DNA from 2 places in the Burkholderia sp. NLJ2 genome. Region 1 is predicted to be linked to the other one. Evidence: riboswitches for the same ligand, from Rfam matches in the RefSeq annotation. Region 1 holds a riboswitch; the other holds the start of a gene.
The links. A riboswitch is a leader RNA that binds a small molecule or an ion and turns the genes downstream of it on or off. The one in region 1 is predicted to bind cobalamin.
Positions count from the first base shown of each region.

Region 2: another riboswitch for cobalamin. It lies ahead of R9B84_RS36350 (CbtB domain-containing protein); the one in region 1 lies ahead of cobA (uroporphyrinogen-III C-methyltransferase).

Region 1 is NZ_CP137808.1:1,854,249-1,861,532, forward strand. Features, by position in the region: gene R9B84_RS08470 (cobyrinate a,c-diamide synthase) at 1-985, opposite strand, end outside; gene cobO (cob(I)yrinic acid a,c-diamide adenosyltransferase) at 988-1,590, opposite strand; gene R9B84_RS08480 (cobalamin biosynthesis protein) at 1,625-2,002, opposite strand; gene cobA (uroporphyrinogen-III C-methyltransferase) at 1,999-2,808, opposite strand; cobalamin riboswitch at 2,919-3,156, opposite strand; cobalamin riboswitch at 3,281-3,544, shown strand; gene R9B84_RS08490 (HoxN/HupN/NixA family nickel/cobalt transporter) at 3,733-4,791, shown strand; gene cobW (cobalamin biosynthesis protein CobW) at 4,817-5,905, shown strand; gene cobN (cobaltochelatase subunit CobN) at 5,912-7,284, shown strand, end outside.
Region 2 is NZ_CP137810.1:3,071,960-3,079,243, forward strand. Features, by position in the region: gene R9B84_RS36335 (2OG-Fe(II) oxygenase) at 237-980, opposite strand; gene R9B84_RS36340 (inorganic phosphate transporter) at 1,498-3,090, opposite strand; gene R9B84_RS36345 (histidine phosphatase family protein) at 3,271-3,858, opposite strand; cobalamin riboswitch at 3,910-4,047, shown strand; gene R9B84_RS36350 (CbtB domain-containing protein) at 4,081-4,290, shown strand; gene R9B84_RS36355 (CbtA family protein) at 4,304-5,026, shown strand; gene R9B84_RS36360 (LysR family transcriptional regulator) at 5,058-5,966, opposite strand; gene metE (5-methyltetrahydropteroyltriglutamate--homocysteine S-methyltransferase) at 6,093-7,284, shown strand, end outside.

The DNA of each region.
Region 1 (7,284 bases):
CACCCAGATACACCATCCCCCCGCATTCCGCGACGATCGGCCGGCCTGCCGCCGCATGCGCACGAATCGTCCGCGCGGTTTCGGCATTCGCCGCGAGCGTCGCCGCATGCAGTTCCGGATAGCCGCCGGGCAGGAACAGCGCGTCGCAATCGTCCGGCACCTGTTCGTCGGCGAGCGGCGAGAAGAACCGCAACTGCGCACCGAGCGCATCGAGCAGTGCGAGATTCGCCGGATAGATGAACGAGAACGCCCCATCGCGCGCGACCGCGATCCGCTTGCCGGCGAGCGCACGCGGCAGCGGCGCCGCGACGTCCGGTTCCGCGAACGCGACGGCAGGCGGCAATTCGGCGAGCGCCGTCTGCGCGAGCACGTCGGCCGCGCGCTCGAGCCGCGCATCGAGGTCGTCGATGTCGGCCGGCTGGTGCAGGCCGAGATGCCGCTCCGGCAACGCGATGCCCGCATCGGCCGGCACGTGCCCGAGCCAGCGCAGGTCGGCAGGCAGCGCCTGTTGCAGCAATTCCGCATGCCGGGCCGAGCCGACGCGGTTCGCCAGCACGCCGTGAAACGGCAACCCCGGCCGGAACCGCGCAAGCCCGAACGCGATCGCCGCGAAGGTCTGCGCCATCGCCTTCGCGGAAATCACCGCGACCACCGGCACGCCGAACGCGGCCGCGAGGTCGGCACTGCTCGGCGTGCCGTCGAACAGCCCCATCACGCCCTCGATCAGGATCAGGTCCGCATCGCGCGCGGCATCGGCCAGCAGCGCGCGGCAGCCAGCCTCGCCGACCATCCCGAGGTCGAGCGCATGCACGGGCGCGCCGCTCGCGCGTTCGAGCAGCATCGGATCGAGAAAATCGGGCCCGGTCTTGAACACGCGCACGCGGCGGCCGAGCCGGCGGTGCAGCCGCGCGAGGCCGGCCGTCACCGACGTCTTGCCCTGGCCGGACGCGGGCGCGCTGACGAACAGTGCGGGGCAGGACGACACGCTCAGAACTCCACGCCGCGCTGCGCCTTCACGCCTTGCTCCTTGTACGGATGCTTGACCAGCCGCATTTCGGTGACGAGATCGGCCGCATCGATCAGCGCATCGGGCGCGTGCCGCCCGGTGACGACCACATGCACCGACTCCGGACGCGCGACGAGCGTCGCGAGCACTTCGTCGAGCGGCAGGTATTCGTACTTCAGCACGGTGTTCAGCTCGTCGAGGATCACCATCCGGTAGTCGCCGCTTTCGATCATCCGGCGCGCTTCGTCCCAGCCCTTGCGCGCGGTCGCGATGTCGGCGTCGCGGTTCTGCGTGTTCCACGTATAGCCGTCGCCCATCGTCACGAAGTCGCATTCCGCGACCGCGCCGAGGAAGTCGCGCTCGGACGTGTGCAGCGCGCCCTTGATGAACTGCACGACGCCGAGCCGCATGCCGTGGCCGAGCACGCGTACGGCCATGCCGAACGCGGCCGTGCTCTTGCCCTTGCCGTTACCGGTGTGGACGATCAGCAGGCCTTTTTCATGGGTGGCGGCGGCCTGTTTCTTCTCGTGGCCGGCACGGCGGCGTTCGGCCATCCGCTGATGGGATTCGGAATCGGTCTTCATCGGGAATCGTCCTGTCGAAAGCGAAACAAAAGGTTCAGAGCGGGCCGGCGAGTGCGACCGTCACGCCGTCCCGGATGGATTTGGGGCCCAGCAGCCGGCCGTGCGGCGCCGCGAGCTGCGCGCACGGCTCGGCCACGCCCGCGACGCCGAAGCGCGCGAGCGCGGCGTCCGACGGGCCGCTCGCGGCCAGTTCCGGGCGGCTCGCAAGCTGCGTCGCGTCGAACGCGACGAGCGGCCAGCCGCGTCGCGCGCACAGCGTGCGCAGCGCGCGGGCACGCGCCTTGTCGGCGAGTGTCGCGACGAGCGCGGGTTCGGCGGCCGAATAAAGCGCCAGCGCCGCACGGATCGCAGCATCGAGTTGCGCGGCCGTCACGCCCGCGCGGAAACCGACGCCGAGCGCGACGCGCATCATGCGCCGCCGCCGAGCGCGGCACGCACCGTGGGATCGCCGGCCAGCGCCGCGACGCGGCCGATCACGACGATCGCCGGCGAACCGATGCCGGTCGCGCCGACGCGTTCGACGACGGTGTCGAGCGTCGCGAGCACGTGCCGCTGTTCGGGGCGCGTCGCGTTCTCGATCGCCGCGCACGGCGTATCGCCGGGCAGGCCGCCATCACGCAGCGCCGCCGCGATCGCGTCGAGCCGGCGGATGCCCATGTAGATCACGATCGTCATGCGCGTGGCCGCCAGCGCGCGCCAGTCGGGTTCGTCGGCGCCCGCGCCGTGGCCCGTGACGAAGATCACGCCCTGCGCGGCGCCGCGCTGCGTGACCGGAATGCCGAGCGCGGCCGGTGCGGCAATGCCCGCGGTGATGCCGTTCACGACCTCGACCGGAAAACCGGCCGCGCCGAGCGCGGCCAGTTCCTCGCCGCCGCGGCCGAACACGAACGGATCGCCGCCCTTGAGCCGCGCGACGCTGCGGCCGGCGCGCAGGTGCGCGAGCATCGCGGCGACGATCGCTTCCTGCGGCGTCGACGCATGACCGCCGCGCTTGCCGACATGCTCGATGTGCGGGTCGGCGCGCGCATGGCGCAGCACGTCGGGGTTCACGAGATCGTCGACGAGCAGCACGTCCGCCGCGCCGATCGCGCGCACGGCCTTGAGCGTCAGCAGGTCGGCGTCGCCGGGGCCGGCGCCGATGAGCCAGGCGCGGCTCATTGCGCGCGGCACGGCGCGCACCGTGTCGAAACAGTGGGAAGGGGCAGGCGGGCGGCACATCGGCGGCCGTCGAACAGGCAACGCATAACGGATCGGGCGAAGCCCGCGCGAACGCGGGCGGAATGCGCACCCCATCCGTCCCCCGCGGATCGGGCGTTCGGCGAGCGTCGGGCTCGCCCCTTGCGTCGGCCGGTATCCGGGCTGGCCGCTTGCCAGGCCGCAGCCTTCCCGCCCGGCTGACGGGCAGTGGCATCGTGGGCGGCATGGGCGCGTGCGCGGGGAAGCGCGTCGCGCGGGCGGCGTACCGTTGCGGGGACAGCACAGGCCGGGCGGTCGTCCGCCTCCTGTTTCCCGTTTAACTGCATGCGCGGAATGCGCATGCGAGCACCGAACGCGGCGCTACGATAGCACAGCGATCCGCCCGCGCGAACCCGCTTCGCCGATGCCGGAAGCGGCCTCCGGCGTGGCGCGGCGGCCATGCAAGACGCCGTTCGGCCGCCCGAGCCGCCTTGACGCTCCCGCCCCCGGCGCCTACACTCGCACGCGTTTTGGTGCTCGCGCGTGCCCTCCGGCGCGCGCAGTTAAACGGGAAACAGGGAGCCTGCCTGCGTCGCAGTCGAGCCAACCTGTGCTGCCCCCGCAACGGTAAGCGAACGCATCGTGCCCGCCGCGATGCAGCGCCGCTTCGCCGCATGCCGCGCGCATGCGGACGACCGCCACTGGATGTCCTGCGCATCCGGGAAGGCGAAGCGGCGTGTTCGCCAGCCCGGATACCGGCCTAAACGTTGGGGTTCAGCGCCGCGGGGAGGCGGCGCATCGTCCACGGCCGCAGCGTGCCCGACACCCGAGCGTTTCCCGATTCCCGTCGTCCGACCGCCTGCGCGAGTGCGCATGATCCGGCGCGATGAAGGGCCGGACCGCGCGGGGCCGCGCAGCGACGGCCGTGTTGGCATTCTTCATGTCGACCGTTCGCAAGGGAGCGTCATGCTCGATTCGCTGTTTCGCCTGTTCAACGACAGTCCGTCCGGGCTGCGCGGCAAGATCATCGCCATCTATTCGTTGTTGATCGCCTTCAACGCAGGCGCGTGGATCTGGGCGTTCGCCGCCTTCCACGGCCAGCCCGTGCTGCTCGGCACGGCGCTGCTCGCGTACGTGTTCGGGCTGCGCCATGCGGTCGACGCCGACCACATCGCGGCCATCGACAACGTTACGCGCAAGCTGATGCAGGAGGGCCGCAGCCCGCTCGGCGCCGGCCTGTTCTTCTCGCTCGGCCATTCGACGGTGGTGATCGTGATGTCGGTCGTGGTCACGCTCACGGCCGCGTCGCTTGCGCGCTTCGAGAGCATGAAAGCGTGGGGCGGCGTGATCAGCACGAGCGTGTCGGCGTTCTTCCTGCTGGTGCTCGCGATCGCGAACCTGCTGATCCTGATTTCCGTCTACCGGACGTTTCGCGCCGCGCAGCGCGGCGAACCGATCGTCGACGCCGATCTCGACCTGCTGCTGAACCAGCGCGGCGTGCTCGCGCGCCTGTTCCGTCCGCTGTTCCGGCTCGTGTCGCGCAGCTGGCACCTGTATCCGGTCGGGTTCCTGTTCGGTTTCGGCTTCGACACGGCGACCGAGATCGCGCTGTTCGGCATCTCGGCGGCACAGGTGCAGGGCGGTCTGTCGTTCTGGTCCGTGATGGCGCTGCCGATGCTGTTCACCGCCGGCATGACGCTGGTCGACACGACCGACGGCATCCTGATGATGGGCGCGTATCGCTGGGCGTACGTGCGGCCGATCCGCAAGATCTACTACAACATGACGATCACCTTCGTGTCGGTGCTGGTCGCCGCGCTGATCGGCGGCATCGAGGTGCTCGCGCTGCTCGCGGACAAGCTGTCGCTGCAGGGCCCGGTGTGGGACTTCGCGTCGATGGTGGCGTCGCACTTCGGCATGCTCGGCTATGTCGTGATCGGCCTGTTCCTCGCATGCTGGCTCGTGTCGGCCCTGATCTACCGGTTAAAGCGCTACGACGAGATCGACGTGACGATCTCTGCCTGACTCCCCTTACGAACCTGGATATTCCATGACCCTACGCAAGCTGCCCGTCACGATCGTCACGGGCTTTCTCGGCAGCGGCAAGACGACGCTGATGCGCCACATCCTGCAGCACGCCGAAGGCCGCCGCATCGCGGTGATCGTCAACGAGTTCGGCGAACTCGGCATCGACGGCGAAATCCTCAAGGGCTGCGGCATCGGCTGCGAGGAGACAGAAGGCGCGCAGGACGAAGCGTCGGGCCAGCTTTACGAACTCGCGAACGGCTGCCTGTGCTGCACCGTGCAGGAAGAGTTCTATCCGGTGATGGAAGCGCTCGTCGAGCGCCGCGCGGACATCGACCACGTGCTGATCGAGACATCGGGGCTCGCGCTGCCGAAGCCGCTCGTGCAGGCGTTCAACTGGCCGACGATCCGCAACAGCTTCACGGTCGACGCGGTTGTGACCGTCGTCGACGGGCCGGCCGCCGCGAGCGGCCAGTTCGCGGAAAACCCGCAGGCCGTCGACGCGCAACGCCGCGCCGATCCGAACCTCGACCACGAATCGCCGCTGCACGAACTGTTCGCCGACCAGCTGTCGTCCGCCGACCTCGTGATCGTGAACAAGGCCGATCTCGTCGGCGACGCGCAGTTCGCGCAGATCGAAACCGCGATCCGCGACGAGATCCCGCCGCAGGTGAAGATCGTGCGCGCGACGCGCGGCGAGCTCGACCTCGCCATGCTGCTCGGGCTCGAATCGGCGTCGGAGGAAACGATCCACCTGCGCCACGACCATCACGGCTCGGCCGACGACGGCGATCACGACCACCATCACGACGACTTCGACTCGGTGGTCGTGTCGGGCGACGCGGGCTCGCGCGAAGCGACGATCGCCGCGCTGCAGCGTGTCGTCGAAGCGCACACGATCTACCGCGCGAAAGGCTTCGCCGCGCTGCCCGGCGCGCCGATGCGGCTCGTGATCCAGGGCGTCGGCCGCCGCTTCGACAGCTACTTCGACCGTCGCTGGCAGGACGGCGAAACGCGCGCGAGCCGCTTCGTGCTGATCGGCGAGGATCTCGACGCGGCCGCGCTGCAACGCGCGTTCGACGCCGCGTGCGCGGCCGAACCGCAACAGGCGTAACGCACGATGCATCTGCTGCGCACCACGCCGGGCGGCTTCGTCGACGATACGCAGGGTGTCGTCCGGATCGACCAGCAACCGGCCGACATCGTGATCCTGAGTTCGGCCGACACGACGCTGTCGCTGCTCGCGAGCGTCGTGCCGCAATTGCCGGCCGGCTTCCCGAGCGTGCGGCTCGCGAACGTCACGTTCCTGCGGCAGCCGGCGTCCGTCGATTTCTATGTCGACGACGTGCTGCGCCACGCGAAGACGGTCGTGATCGATCATCTCGGCGGCGAAGCGTACTGGCCGTACGGGATCGAGCAGGCCGTGTCGCTTGCGTCGAAGCGCGCCCAGCAGCTCGCGATGTTCTCGGGCGACCTGCAGGAAGATCCGAACCTCGTCGCGAAAAGCACGGTCGCGCCGGACCTGTGCCGGATGTGGTGGCGCTACCTGCGCGAAGGCGGCGTGCACAACGCCGAGGCGCTGCTGCGCAGCATCGCATTCCATACGCTCGGCTTCGGCGACGAACCCGAGCTGCCGCGCCCGCTGCCGGCCGCCGCGCTGTATCACCCGGCGCGCGACCGCGCGAGCGTCGACGACTGGCGGCCGCGCTGGACGCCCGGCGCGCCGGTCGTCGCGATCCTGTTCTATCGCGCGCACTGGCAGGCCGCGAACACGGCCGTGTTCGATGCGCTGGCCGACGCGCTCGTTCAGGAAGGGCTGAATCCGCTGCCGATCGCGGTGACATCGCTGAAGGACGCGGTGAGCCGCGAGGTCATCACGCAGCTGTGCGACACGCACGGCGTCGCGCTCGTGCTGAACACGACCGCGTTCGCGGCCGGCGCGATCGATGCCGCCGAGCCGGACGTGCTCGCCGGCGACGCGCCGGTGCTGCAGGTGATCCTGTCCGGCGGCAATCGCGACGCGTGGGTCGCCGACAACCAGGGCCTGCACGCGCGCGACATCGCGATGCATATCGCGCTGCCCGAGGTCGACGGGCGCATCGTCACGCGCGCGGTGAGTTTCAAGGGGCTCGCGTATCGCTGCCCGCATACCGAGGTCGACGTCGTGCGCTACCAGCCGGACGCGGAGCGGATCGCGTTCGTCGCGGCGCTCGCGCGCGGCTGGTGCCGGCTGCGCACGCTCGACAACGCGAGCAAGCGCGTCGCGCTGATCCTCGCGAACTATCCGCAAAGCGAAGGGCGGATCGGCAACGGCGTCGGGCTCGACACGCCGGCGTCCGCGCTGCGCGTGCTCGCGGCGCTGCGCGACGCGGGTTACGCGCTGGCCGACCTGCCGCCCGACGGCGACGCGCTGATCGCGCGGCTCACCGAAGGCGTGACCAACGACGCGGCCGTGCATGCGCTGCGCCCGGCGTTCCAGAGTTTCGCGCTGGC
Region 2 (7,284 bases), on a different replicon from region 1:
TTTGTTTCCTGTCGCTCACTTGCAACGTCGATTCGTCATGGCTGTGATGACCTGACGGGTAGCGAAATCTGTCATCCATCACGGTGGACGGGTGGCCAGGCGGCGATGTCCGTTCGTAACGAACCGTGAGTGATGACGCGCGAATGGCGCGGCAGACGTCCGTCGTTTTCTGTGCGAATCCATCGGCGTGACAAGCCGCACGACCGTATCGTGTTCGTCCCGGTGACCGTCACCTGTCACTGCGCGTCATGAAAGATGATGCCGACCGTGTGGCGGTGTCCGCTTCGGATCCGGCTTACGCCGTGGCGCAGGTTGACGCGATAGACGCCGCGCGTTCCCTGCACGGGCCTGCCGTGCACAGCGAAGATCACCGCGTCGCCTTGCGTCAGCGGCACCACTTCCGCACGTGACTGCATGCGTGGACGCTGTTCCGTCAACACGAACTCCCCTCCCGTGAAATCGCGGCCCGGCGCCGACAGCAGGATCGCGACCTGCAGCGGAAATACGTGTTCGCCATAGAGATCCTGATGGAGGCAGTTGTAGTCGTCGGCACCGTATTGAAGGATCAGCGGTGTCGGTCGTGTCTGTCCTGCGGCGTGGCAGCGGTCGAGGAAGATCGCGTGGTCTTTCGGATAGCGGACGTCGATACCGAGTGCCTGGTTCCAGCGATTCGCGATCGGCGCGAGATGCGGGTAGATCGTCGTACGCAGCTCCGCGACGATCGCGGGCAGCGGGTACGCGAAATACTTGTATTCGCCGCGCCCGAATCCGTGCCGCGCCATCACGACGCGTGAACGATAGAGCGCATCCCGCGGATAGAGCGACGCGAGCGCATCACTCTCGCTCGCCGAGATCAAGCTCGGCACGCGCGCGCATCCGTAGCGATCGAGTTCGGCATCGACGGTTGTCCAGTCGACCGTGTCGACGCGTTGCGCGATGTCCAGCGATTCGACGGCGGGTTGCAGATCGGCGATGTTCACGGGCGTACCTCGTTCGTCAGCAGTGTGGCGTCGTGCGGTCGCGCGGAATGTTCAGGAAACGTCGCGCACGGGTGAATCCACGACGAGAGTTGATGAACCCAGTCTAGCGACGTCCGTGCCCCGGCGCGCTCCAGATCTTGCGCTTCAATTCGGAATGGGAAGAGGAAAACGTTCGCGACGTGGCACGGACGCACGCGAATGCGTTGAAGTGTCGGGGCGGACAAGCGGACAAGCGGACAAGCGGACAAGCGGACAAGCGGACAAGCGGACAAGCGGACAAGCGGACAAGCGGACAAGCGGACAAGCGGACAAGCGGACAAGCGGACAAGCGGACAAGCGGACAAGCGGACAAGCGGACAAGCGGACAAGCGGACAAGCGGACAAGCGGACAAGCGGACAAGCGGACAAGCGGACAAGCGGACAAGCGGACAAGCGGACAAGCGGACAAGCGGACAAGCGAGGGTCAAATCGCTACAGCAGGCGGCCGGCTGCCGCCGGCCACCCACCGTGTCCCCGATCAGGCCACCGAGCGAAACAGCCAGTAGAGCCCCCCGGCAAGTGCGATCGACGCCGGCAACGTCAGCACCCATGCGAGTACGAGGCTGCGCACCGTGCTCCATTGCAACCCGGACCCGTTCGCCGCCATCGTGCCCGCGACGCCCGACGACAGCACGTGTGTCGTCGACACGGGCAGCCCGTACACGTCGGCGGCGCCGATCGTCAGCATCGCGACGAGTTCGGCCGACGCGCCCTGTCCGTACGTCAAATGCTGCTTGCCGATTTTCTCGCCGACGGTCACGACGATCCGCTTCCAGCCGACCATCGTGCCGAGGCCCAGCGCGATCGCAACGGCAACCTTCACCCACGTCGGAATGAACTTGGTCGCGTGATCGAGCTGCTTGCGATAGTTGTCGATCGCGAGCTTGTCGTCGGCGGCAAACGCGGGCTGACCCGACTTCTCGATCAGGCGAATTGCTTCGGACACCAGATACATCGTGTTGCGCACGTTGTCGACGTCGCGTTGCGGCACCGCCGCCATCGAGCCCGACGCGCCGACCGCGGTTGCGAGCGACGTCGACAACTGCTGCACGGCCGGCAGCACGGCGGGCGTCAGCTCGCGGCGCTGCACGTAGCGTTCGACGTCGGCGCGCGGGTTCGCGGACGGCGCAACGCCGTTCGTGTATTTACCGAACGTCGCGGCTGCCTGGTTCGCGACCGCAACGAAGGTCTGCGATTCGGCCGGCGTAACGGCCTTGTTCAGCGCATACGCGGTCGGCACCGTACCGATCAGGATCAGCATGATGAGGCCCATCCCCTTCTGCCCGTCGTTCGAGCCGTGCGCGAACGACACGCCCGTGCAGGTCAGGATCAGCAGGCAGCGGATCCAGAACGGCGGCGGCTGATCCTTCGGCGGCTCCTTGTACAGCTCGGGAATCCGCACGACGGCCTTCAGCACGAGCAGCAGCAGCGACGCGCACAGGAAGCCGACAATCGGCGACAACAGCAGCGACTTGCCGACGCCGAGCGCCTGGCCCCAGTCGACGCCGCTCGTGCCCGACGGCCCGTGCATCAACTGGTTCATCAGCCCGACGCCGATGATCGATCCGATCAGCGTATGCGAGCTCGACGACGGCAACCCGAAATACCAGGTCGCGAGGTTCCACACGATCGCGGCGATCAGCAGCGCGAACACCATCGCGAAGCCCGCGCCGCTGCCGACCTGCAGGATCAGCTCGACCGGCAGCAACTGCAGGATGCCGAACGCGACAGCGCCGCTCGAGACCATCACGCCGAGGAAGTTCCACATGCCGGACCAGATCACCGCGACGTTCGGCGTCAGCGAGTGCGTATAGATCACGGTGGCGACCGCGTTCGCGGTGTCGTGGAAACCGTTGACGAATTCGAAGCCGAGCGCGATCAGCAGTGCCGCGCCGAGCATCAGGTACGGGAACAGCGACCCTTCGCGCACCGGCGACAGATCGTCGATCAGGTGCGTGGCGATATAGATCGCGCCGATCGCGAGCACCAGCAGGAAGACGGCATAGCCGACTTGCCGGGTGCGCTCGACGGAGTTCGGATTGTTCGAGGCGGACGAAGCAGGTTGATTCATGACGGCATCTCGTAAGGGAACCGCGTTCGATCCTAGCTTCGGCCAGCAGTCAGTTTGATGACAGTCGGGACGACGAACGGTATGTCTTGCAGTGATGTAAGGCAGGCATCGGTTTGCGATCGCGACGAGACACGTCGGCTCGCATCGCGTTCCACATAGTGAGCACAACACGGCAGGGGCTTACGCGTCGGTGTCGTGCCGATCGTCGTCCGCGATCAACGTCCAGCCGTGCGGCGATGCAACGAACGTCATGCATGACAGCGGCGCGACGTCGACGCGGGTCGCAGCGTTGGAATCCATCGGCAGTGCATGTGCGACGGCCGCGCGAACGATCGCCGCATGCGTGATCGCGACGATGTCGCGGCCGCGCTGCAGCGCGTTCAACCATGCGCCGACGCGGTGCATGGCTGCATCGAACGATTCGCCGCCGTGCGGCGATGCGGCTGGATCGTCGATCCATTCACCCAGTTTGTCCGGCAGGTCGCGTGCGAGGTCGTGCAGCCGCTTGCCGTGCCAGTTTCCGTAGTCGATGTCGCGCAGTGCGTCATCAATGTCGGCACGTAGCCCTAGCGCATCGGCGGTTTGCCGCGCGCAGCATGCGGGGCTGCACAGCACGAGCGCGCCGGCGACGCCCGCCCAACGATCGCGCAGCGAGGTGGCGTCGGCGAGCCCGCGTGCATCGAGCGGATCATCGTCGGGAAACGTACCGGTGCGCATCGCCCGGGTCGAAGCGTGTGCGATCAGGCGCAGCGAGGCATGCATGTTCATGTCGGTGTTCGGAGGGGCCGGGGCGGGTGCGCGGTCGCTCGCGGGCCATCACTTCAATACGCGGACGTTCGCGCGTACAATTCGCCCGACACGAAACGCGGAAGCCGGTGCAATCCCGGCGCGGTCGCGCCACTGTAACCGGGGAATCCCGATCCCGGAAGCCAGACCTGCCTTCGTACCCATTCAACTTTCGTCGGGGCGCGATTCCCCTGAGGTGCATCCATGAGCGAAGCAGTGCTGAAGCCGGTTGTCGTGCCGGCACCCATCCCCGTCCGCGAACTGTTGCCGTGGGCCGTGTTCGTCGGCCTGATCCTGCTGCTCGCACTCTATTTCGTCGGCGCGGAACAAGGCGCGACGTCGCTCGTGCCGGGTATGGTCGTGCACGAATTCGTCCACGACGGCCGCCATCTGCTTGGTTTTCCCTGCCACTGACGCGGAGCGCACGATGGTCGGAAAGCTGCTCATGCGCGGGATGCTCGCAGGCATCGCCGCGGGCCTCCTCACGTTCGGTTTCGCGAAAATCGCCGGCGAACCGCAAGTCGATCAGGCGATCTCCTTTGAAGAAAAGCGCGATGCCGCCAAAGGCGAGGCACCGGAGCCCGAACTGGTCAGCCGCGATACGCAGGCCGGCCTCGGCCTGCTGACGGGTGTCGTGACCTACGGAGCGGCATGCGGCGGGCTGTTCGCGCTGGTCTTTGCGTATGCATACGGGCGAGGCGGCCGCCTCCCGGCACGGCCGCTGGCCGCGTGGCTCGCGCTCGCGGCGTTCGTCGCGCTCGTGATCGTGCCGAACATCAAGTACCCGGCCAATCCGCCGTCGGTCGGCGATCCCGACACGATCGGCTATCGCACGGGCCTGTTCTTCCTGATGATCGCGATCTCGATCGCGACGATGGTGTTCTCGGTCAGCGTGCGTCGCCATCTGCTGGCGAAGCTCGGCCAATGGAACGCATCGATCGTCGCGGGGCTCGTGTTCATTGCGATCATCGCGGCCGTGCAGCTCGGGCTGCCGTCGATCAACGAAGTGCCGGCCGGCTTCCCGGCCGCCGTGCTGTGGAAGTTCCGCGTCGCGGCCATCGGCATGCAGGCGATCATGTGGACGACGATCGGCCTGCTGTTCGGCGCGTGGGTCGAGCGCAGCGAACGCATCGGCATGCGCGCCGCCTGACGCGTATCGCAAACGAGCACGCCTAGCGCGCCTAGCGCAGCATGCGCGGCGCGCTCCACGTCGATTCGCGCGCAAGCGTGACGAACGCGGCCAGATAGTCGATCGACGCGTCCGCTTCGCGGATGCCCAGGAAGATCTGCTTCGCGATGCCCTTTTTACCGAGCTTGACCGGCACGACCGGCATCCGGTCCGCGTATTCGTCGGCGAGCCATCTCGGGAGCGCGGCCACGCCGCGCCCGCTTGCGACCATTTGCAGCATGATGTCGGTCGTCTCGATCGACTTGTGCCGCCTCGGTATGATGCCGGCCGGCGTCAGGAACTGGTTGTAGATGTCGAGCCGGTCAGTTTCGACCGGATACGTGATCAGGATCTCGTCGGTCAGTTGCTCGGGCGTCACGTAGTCGGCGTTCGCGAACCGGTGCGAGTCGGCGACCACCAGCACCTGCTCGTAGTCGAACACGGGATCGAAGCGCAGGCCCGGCTTGTTCAGCGGATCGGGCGTGACGAGCACGTCGATGTCATAGCCGAACAGCGCGCCGATGCCGCCGAACTGGAAGCGCTGCTTCACGTCCACGTCGACGTCGGGCCAGCGTGACAGATACGGCGACACGACCTTCAGCAGCCACTGGTAGCACGGGTGGCATTCCATCCCGATGCGCAGCGTGCCGCGCTCGCCCTTCGCGTACTGTTTCATCCGCTCCTCGGCGAGTTCGAACTGCGGCAGCAGCCGGTTCGCCAGCTTCAGCAGATATTGCCCGCCCTGCGTGAGCCGCAGGCCGCGGCCTTCCCGATCCCAGATCGGCGTGCCGAGCTGCTGCTCGATTTTCCGGACGGTATGGCTGAGCGCCGATTGCGTGAGATGCAGCGCATTGGCGGCCGCGGTCAGCGAGCCCTGGCGCTCGACTTCACGAATGACGACGAGATGGAATCGTTCCAGCATGGATATCGCTCACCTGGCAGATGCATGAACAGATTTAATGAATGAATGAAATAATGCCATTTTATTTCATGTATTGAAATCCCTATCATGGCTGCCGGACATTCACTACATCTGGACGGCAGCATCATGGTCAGGACACACAACCTCGGTTTTCCGCGCATCGGCGCGAAGCGCGAACTCAAGTTCGGTCTCGAACGCTACTGGAAGGGCGAATCGTCGCGCGACGAGCTGAAGGCGCTCGGCGCCGGGCTGCGCCAGCGTCACTGGAACGAGCAGCGCGATCTCGATCTCGCGCCGATCGGTGATTTCGCGTTCTACGACCAGGTGCTCGACATGAGCTTCACGCTCGGCAACTTGCCGAAGCGCGTGCAGGGCTTCCACGGCGACGTGCTCGACAACTATTTCCGCGTCGCGCGCGGCCGTTCGGCGCAGTCGGCGGAAGAGCATGCAGCGTGCTGCGGCGGTGTCTCGGCCGGCGAAATGACGAAGTGGTTCGACACGAACTATCACTACATCGTGCCGGAATTCCATGCGGACACGAACTTCTCGCTCGACCCGTCGCGGCTGCTTCAGCAACTGGCCGAGGCGAAGGCGCAGGGTGTGAATGCCAAGCCGGTGATCGTCGGCCCCGTCACGTACTTGTGGCTCGGCAAGGCGAAGGACGATTCCGATCGTCTCGCGCTGTTGCCGAAGCTGCTGCCCGTGTACGGCGCGCTGCTCGACACGCTGACCGCGCAGGGCGTCGAATGGGTGCAGATCGACGAACCGATCCTCGTCACCGAGCTCGACGCCGAATGGCGGCAGGCATTCCGCACCGCGTATGCGGCACTGGAAACGCGCCGCATCAAGCTGCTGCTCGCCACCTACTTTGGCGAGCTCCAGGACAACCTGACGCTCGCGAGCTCGCTGCCCGTCGACGGCCTGCATATCGACGCGATCAATGCACGCGACGAGGTCGATGCACTGGTGCGCGAGCTGCCGGCCGAGCGCGTGTTGTCGGTTGGTGCGATCAACGGCCGCAACATCTGGAAGACGGACCTGAATGCGACGCTCGACTGGCTCGAACCGCTCGCGAAGCAGCTCGGCGATCGCCTGTGGCTTGCGCCGTCATGCTCGCTGCTGCACGTGCCGGTCGATCTCGCGAGCGAGGAGAAGCTCGACGCGGAGATCCGTTCGTGGCTCGCGTTCGCGCTGCAGAAGCTCGACGAGTTGAAAGTGCTCGCGACCGCGCTGAACGAAGGCCGCGACCAGGTGGCCGACGCGCTTGCCGCGAACGCCGCCGCGATCGACTCGCGCGGCCGCTCGCCGCGTGTGAACA